One region of the Paenarthrobacter sp. 4246 genome, then DNA from elsewhere that is predicted to be linked to it. Evidence: riboswitches for the same ligand, from Rfam matches in the RefSeq annotation. Region 1 holds a riboswitch; the other holds the start of a gene.

Region 1 (3,687 bases):
CGTCAACCAGGAGCAAGGCGGGCAGCTCAAGCGTGCTGCCGGCTCCACCGGGGACGCGGTTAAGCGTTACGTAGTCTCCAACGGAAACTTTTTCTTGGCGGCCGCCTGCGCGGACAATCGCGTACACCACTTGGGTACTCACTTCTCTCGACGTTTATAACTAAATTTGCGTGCGGAACCTGGAACCGAAATCAGGCTTGGTTCGCGCTGTGCCTCAACGCCGTGGACTTCTGATCGAAGTCCGCGAGTCATCCCTTGAACAATTCCAAGGGGCATAACCCAAGTGTTGGCGTAAGCACCGAAGATCAAGATTACGCTAGTTTGACCCTCGGCTGCAAATGAGGCCGGGTCCGGAGGCTACCACGTGACTTACGTCACCAGTTGTAACGGACTCTCCCGGCACCGTGCCCATACAGCCTACAGGGTTTGGGGCGATTAACGTGATTTGACCCGCGACGCGCTGGGGCTCTTTGAAGCTCGGGGATAAAAAGCCCGGACAGGAACGGTCAGGCGAACAGCCGCGGAGCGTCGAAGAACGCAGTTTCGTAGCGGCAGGACTGGGCAAAAGCCTCCACCATTGACGCCCGCTCCCCCTCGGAAGCTGCCGCCGCTGCTGCGTCCGTGAAATTGATCGCATGCCTGGTGGCTTCAGCAAACTCTTCATCGGCGTAGGTCCTGAGCCAGTCCGCGTAGGGATGCGCTGCCGGAGATCCCGCCTCCACGAACGATGCATGGAGCTGCTGGCCCACTTCTGCGTAAAGCCAGTAGCACGGCAGGATGGCCGCCAGCAGCACGGAGTAGCTGCCCGTGGCCGAGGATGCCAACAAGTGGTCCACGTAGGACTTCGTGACGGGTCCGGTCACCGGGGAAGCCTCTCGGGTGCTGAGCCAGTTCCTGTGCAGTTCCGATTCGACCTCAAGGCACTGCTGTGACGCTTTCGCCCAGAACAGTTGTTCCTCCTCCGTGGGGGCAAGGGCGCCCGCGCGCGCCAGGGCCCTGGAGTACCCGTTAAGGTAGATGGCGTCCTGCGCGAGGTAGTAGCTGAAGGCTGCTTCAGGGAGGTCGCCCGATTGCAGGCCGTCAATAAAGCTGAGCTTGTAGATTGCCTCAAGCTCCGGAGCGGCTTCCTTCCACAGCGCCGCGGCGAATTGCCCCGGCCTCAGGACCTGATGGTGGTGGAAATGGTTGACCGGCCCATTTCCCTGGCCTACGTCGAGGCTGTCCGCATGCAGCAACGCCTGGAGCAACCACGGCTTGACCTCACGCAGGGAAGCTTCCCAATCGCCTGTGCGGGCCTGGACAGTGGCCAGTGCCGACGACAACGAACAGCCCGTGCCGTGGCTGTTCTTCGTTTCCACGCGGGGTCCGGCTACCTCAATGACGTCCTGCCGAAGAAGGCCGCTGGTGTTGACCAGGGCATCCGGGCATTCCACACCTGCCAGGTGTCCGCCCTTCACCAGGACCGTGGTGCCGCACTCGGCAGCCAGCCGCTTGCCCTGGTTCAGCGCCGAATCCCAGTCAGCAGCTTCAGGCTCCCCCAACAGCATCGCGAGCTCCGGGAGGTTCGGGGTAATAAGATCCGCCAACGGCAGGAGAGCACGCAGGGCTTGCTCGGCAGACCCACGCAGGAGGCGGTCACCGCTGGTGGCCACCATCACCGGGTCAAGGACCACGACGGCGGGACGCACCGCCTCGAGCCAGCCGCGGACCTCATCGATCACCGCAGCGTCACCCAGCATGCCGATCTTGACGGCATCGATGGCGATGTCCGTGCTGACGGCTTCCAATTGCTGTCGCAGGAACTCCACCGGAGGAACATGGAGGGCACTGACACCCAGCGTGTTTTGCGCGGTCAACGCCGTAATCGCCGCCATACCGTAGCCGCCCTGCGCGGCAATGCTCTTCAGGTCCGCCTGGATACCGGCACCGCCGGAGGGGTCGGAGCCCGCGATACTCAGTACGCGAGGCGTTTCACGGCCCCAAACAACCAAAGGGTACACAGGAGAATACGACGATGAGGTCATGGGGACATCCCTTCGCCGGTGCTAACCGGACAGGTTCAACGGGTCTGGATCTCAGCCTGGCCCAATGCCCGGCACCCCGTGTCAGTCCCCCAGCCTAGCCGGGACGCAGCAGGGCCCGTAAACTGCGCTACGCAGAAGACCGGTTATGACCGCTGTGAGCAGACAGCAAAGGGCCCCCCATTACCCGCTTATGGCGGGTACTGGGGGCCCTTGCGGATCAGATGCTAGAGCTCCGAAGCGGGAACGCCAACCCCAAGGATGATGGGTTCCTCGGAGGCTACCTTCTTGGCAGGCTCCGCCGGCGCTTTGGCCTCGTGCGCCGTTCCACGCGCTGCCGTAGCAGTTACCTCGTGGTGCTCAACACTGGTCTCGTTGGCTGCACCCTGCGCACGGCTCGCACTGCGGTTGCGACGCCCTCGGCGGGACTTCGACGCCGCAGCAGCTTCAGGGTCCTCATCTGCAAAACCTGCCGCGGCGGCTTCCGGCGCGGCGGCTGTCTTGGAAGGAACCACTGTTTCGGGTTTTGCCTCGGGTGCTGCGCCAAGGTGGGAGAACGCTTCGGCCAGGAGATCCAGGCTCATGGCAGGCTTGGCTGCAGGCGGCTCCTCGTGGTGTTCCCCGATTGGCAGGGCCACCTCTTCCCCGCCGAAGCGCAGAACCGGAGTGGACCGTGCTTCACGAACCGGTGCTTCCCGGTCTGATTCGCGGTCGGCGTGCTCTCCCGCCCCGGACTGTGATGCAGCAGGCGCCTGGTGCTGGCCGGCCGCCCGCGCCTCCTCTTCTGCACGGTGAACTTCGTCATCATGGAGGTGGGCAGCGTGGGCGGCAGCAGCGATCGTCGCAAGTGCAGCCCGGGTTGCCTCCGCCTTGGCCTGCTTGGCTGGATCCTGCGGCTCTGTGGCAGCAGGAGGTGCGGCAGGGGCAGAAGCAGTGGTGTGGACCGGCGCAGGAGCCTCGGTGACAGACTGTCCGCCACCCTTGCCACGGCGGCGCTTGCGTTCCGTTCGGGCTGTGGGTTGCTGCGCCTCAGTGTGGGGGCGGTGGTGCTCGGCAGCCACAACGTTGGCGCGGCGGTGCTCCACGGGTTCATCGTGGGTGACCACGCCGCGGCCGGCACAGTGCTCGCACTGCTCACCGAAGACCTCAAGGAGTCCGGTACCCATGCGCTTGCGGGTCATCTGGACAAGGCCCAGTGACGTCACTTCAGCCACTTGGTGCTTGGTACGGTCGCGACCAAGGCACTCAACCATGCGGCGGAGGACGAGGTCGCGGTTGGACTCAAGGACCATGTCGATGAAGTCGATGACAATGATGCCGCCGATGTCACGCAGGCGAAGCTGGCGAACAACTTCCTCGGCAGCTTCGAGGTTGTTCTTGGTGACGGTTTCTTCAAGGTTTCCACCGCTGCCGGTGAACTTACCGGTATTGACGTCCACCACGGTCATGGCTTCGGTGCGGTCGATGACCAGCGAACCACCGGACGGGAGGAAGACCTTGCGTTCCAGCGCCTTGTGGATCTGCTCGTCGATACGCCAGGCACCAAAGATGTCCTGGTCCTTGGTCCACTTCTCGAGGCGGCCCACAAGGTCGGGGGCAACGTAGGTGACGTAGGCCTCAATGGTGTCCCAGGCCTCGTCGCCTGAAACGATCAGTTTGGAGAAGT
Region 2 (3,687 bases), on a different contig from region 1:
CGTCCTCCGGCACGGCGTGATCGGATCCGTTGAGTTTGATGTTCATGCTGTTTCCTTGCTGGGAGCGTGTGCCGGCGTAAGCGCCCGCGCTGTGGATGAAGTGTCCGCGAAGCGGTCCGGGCGCAATGGTGCCCACCGGGGTTCCGACGAGCCGTTGATCAGCCCGCCCACGATCCGTGCGGCCGCGGGCGTCAAGAGCACACCATGCCGGAAGAATCCTGTAGCGATCACCAGCCCATCAACATCCCCCTTGGGGCCAGCGACCCGCCCAAGCAACGGGGCGTTGTCCGGAGTGCCGGGGCGGGCCCGGGCCGTTGCTTCGAGGAGCTCAAGTTCCGCCACTGCTGGGACCAGGGCCTGGGCGTCCCGCAACAACTGGTAGACGCCCCCGGCTGAGACCGCGTTGGAGGATGCCGACAGTCCGTCCTCGCGTTGGGTGGCTCCGATGACCACCGTGCCGTCGTCCCGGGGCACGATGTAGACGGGCACTCCGCGGACCATCCCACGGACGGTGGAGGTGAGCAGGGGCCGGAGGTGTTCAGGCACCCGAAGCCTGAGGATGTCGCCATATACCGGCCGCAGGGGAAGGCTGAGCCCGTCGGGGAGCCCCTCCAGGTCTGCCGCACCCAGTCCGTTGGCGACCACCGTTTCGGTGGAGTGGACAGCGGCACCGGACTCGAGTTCCACTCCTGAGACCCGCCCTCCGTCCCAGAGCAATCTGCACGCCGTGGAAGTCACGGCAAACCCATCGTCGGCGCCCGAAACCCAAGTGGAGTCGCTGGCCGCGTGGCGTGCCAATCCCGAGAGGAGGCCTGCCGCCAGCTTGCGGGGATCAACCTGATGGTCGGCGGGAACGTCGAAGGCACTGGAAATTTGGGGGCTGAGGAGGGGTTCGCGATCCCGGGCGTCGCGCAAGGACAGCGGCTCAACCCCCAGGCCTGCAGCAAGCTGCACCGCACGAAGGTCTGCCAGCGCCCTGCGGTCCGCGGCATCGGCACCCACGGCGAGTGTCGGCGTCGTCCGGTAACCGATGTCTTCCCCTCCGCGGGTCAGGCTTTCTGCAAAGGACGGCCACAGCCGGGACGATTCAAGCATCACGTCCAGGAGATCTTCCTCCTGGTAGTGCAATTCGCTCACGGGGGCAAGCATTCCGGCGGCAGCGAACGTAGCTCCCGAAGCCGGTGCGGGGTCGATCACCACCACGGAGCGGCCAAGTCGCCGTGCTTCGTGGGCAATACCGAGGCCGATGACGCCACCGCCAATGACGGCCACGTCGGCCTGGAGCGGGGTTTGGCGGGGATCTGCCATAGCGCGTTTCCTTCCCTACGCCGGTACTAGCCGGATCAGGTCAAGCGGTCGGCGCTGAAGCCCTCTCAGCCGGACAGTCATAAAGCGAACGTCGCGGCTCCCGCAGTACGTGCCCAGTTTAGAGGAACTACTCTGGTTTCCATGACCCCGACTGATGCCCTCGCCACCGCCCGCCTGTATCTGTGCACTGATGCCCGGAAACGGCAGGGCGATTTTGAAGACTTTGTGGACGCCGCTTTTGAGGGAGGCGTAGACATCATCCAGTTGCGCGACAAGACCCTGGAAGCTGCCGAGGAATTGGAGTTGCTGGCGGTCCTGCGGGCAGTTGCGCAGCGTCACGGACGGCTCTGGGCTGTCAACGATCGCGCCGATGTTGCCAATGTTTCCGGGGCTCCAGTGTTCCACATCGGGCAAAAGGACCTCCCGTTGACGGTGGCCCGGACATTGCTTCCGGAGCCCGTCACGATCGGCCTCTCCACCCACTCCCCCGAACAGGTGAATGCCGCCATCGCGGCATCACCAGGCCGGGGCGGCCTTGACTATTTCTGTGTGGGCCCCGTCTGGGCAACCCCTACCAAACCCGGCCGCGAAGCCGTGGGCCTGGACCTGGTCACATATGCCGCAGAAGCGAGCAAGCGTGCAGACGAGACCACCGGCGGTGCCGTGAACCTGCCTTGGTTCGCCATCGGTGGGATCGATCTCAGCAACGTGGAGCAGGTACGGGCCGCGGGAGCCACCCGGATCGTCGTTGTGCGCGCCATCACCGAAGCTACGGATCCGACGACGGCTGCCAAGTCGCTGCTGGAGGCGCTGGACGCCGCCTGAGCCCGGCCGTGAAGGCCTTTCAGGCACAAGCCCGGTCAAGCCGTCATGCGGTGAGACCCAAGGCCGTCATCCGGCGTGAATGCCGCTCGGCGAGCTCGCCTGTCAGTCTCTTAACTGCGGCGCGGGCATCGCCACCACTTTTTAGGGTTGGCCCCAACTGTGGGTGCTCCATGCCCACCCTCTGCGCCTGCGTCAGCGCTTCCCCCACCAGCCGGCGGCCCCACAACGCCAGGCGTGAGGCCAGTCTTGGGTCATCGGCCAAGGCCCGCCGCAGCAGGACACGAAGTACCTCGGTTGCTTGGTCGGGAGAGGCTACCCGGTCAACGAACTGCTGCGTTGTTGCATCGAGGAAAGTGGCGACAGCCCGGTAGAAGTCCGAGGAGACGGTGTCGATGACGTACGCCTTCATCACGGATTCGAACCAGTCCCCGGGCCTGGTACGTTCATGGAAGTGGTCAAAGGAACGCTGGAACGGCAGCATGGTTTCCTCAGGATCGAGGCCCATTTCCGCGAGCCGATCGCTCAGCAGCGCGAAGTTTCCGTACGCGCCGACGGCAATTTTTGCCAGCATTGACCGGTCATGGAGCGTGGGTGCGTATCGGGAATCGGACGAAAGCCGGCCGAAAGCCGACAACTCGCCGTAGGCCATGGCGCCCAGGAGCTCCGCGGCGAGTTGTCCGGCAGAAGTTAAGACGTCCCGGGAAGTGCCCATGATCCAAGACTATCCCCGGCCATCCACGCCCCGTCCGGCTAGATTTGCTGCGAGCCGACGTGGTCCTACTAGGCTGGCTGGGAGTGAGCCGACTGTCAGGCCTGCCCGCAGGCCGCGTGTCCTCCTCCTCGCACCCACTCCCCTGAAGGATGTTCCATGAGTAACCCGAGCTATCCGCCCGCGCCCCACAACGGGGACGGCGCTCCACCAGTACCCCCTGCACCCGGTGCTTTCGGCAACCAGTACCAAAGCGGACCGCAGACGTACCAACCGGCCCCGGGTTCCGGCCCTTATGACGCTCCCGGCATGGGCACTCCCGCCAAGTCCTTCATGGTCACCTGGATCCTGTCGTTGCTTCTGGGTGGCCTCGGCGTCGACCGTTTTTACCTGGGAAAGATCGGCACCGGTATTGCCAAGCTGCTCACAGCGGGCGGACTCGGCATCTGGTCCATCGTGGACCTCATCATCACGCTGACCGGCAATGCGCGGGATAAGGAAGGCCGCCCGCTGCTGGGTTATCCGGAAAACAAGAAGAAGGCCTGGATCATCACGCTCGTCGTATGGTTCGCCGGCCTGGTTGTTGGAATCGTGTCCACGGTGTTGTCTTTGACGCTGGTGGCTGCTGCGGTCCAAGGACAGGCCACGCCCGTCCCCGCCGCCCCCTCGGCCTCACAAGAGGCACCTGCCCCCTCCCAGGGCACTGCCACTGATGGCAATTCCTTCGAGGTCACGGTGTCCGAGGGCAACACCGTTAAGGTCACCGTCCTTAACTCCGGATACACCACCGAGATCCCGGAAATGGCTTACATGAAGCCGCTCAATGGCGGGTTCCTCCTGCTGGA

Evidence for each region. Region 1 has a riboswitch for thiamine pyrophosphate ahead of thiD (bifunctional hydroxymethylpyrimidine kinase/phosphomethylpyrimidine kinase). Riboswitches for the same ligand answer to the same signal wherever they lie in the genome.
Region 2: linked by a shared signal. The riboswitch ahead of thiO (glycine oxidase ThiO) and the one ahead of thiD (bifunctional hydroxymethylpyrimidine kinase/phosphomethylpyrimidine kinase) in region 1 are both predicted to bind thiamine pyrophosphate.

What each region holds. Positions count from the first base shown of each region.
Region 1 is NZ_JBEPOP010000003.1:66,323-70,009, reverse strand. Features, by position in the region: gene rplU (50S ribosomal protein L21) at 1-130, opposite strand, end outside; gene thiD (bifunctional hydroxymethylpyrimidine kinase/phosphomethylpyrimidine kinase) at 507-2,024, opposite strand; TPP riboswitch at 2,015-2,113, opposite strand; gene ABIE35_RS05660 (Rne/Rng family ribonuclease) at 2,249-3,687, opposite strand, start outside.
Region 2 is NZ_JBEPOP010000005.1:362,194-365,880, forward strand. Features, by position in the region: gene thiS (sulfur carrier protein ThiS) at 1-46, opposite strand, end outside; gene thiO (glycine oxidase ThiO) at 43-1,308, opposite strand; TPP riboswitch at 1,304-1,422, opposite strand; gene thiE (thiamine phosphate synthase) at 1,450-2,133, shown strand; gene ABIE35_RS12025 (ferritin-like fold-containing protein) at 2,177-2,845, opposite strand; gene ABIE35_RS12030 (TM2 domain-containing protein) at 3,002-3,687, shown strand, end outside.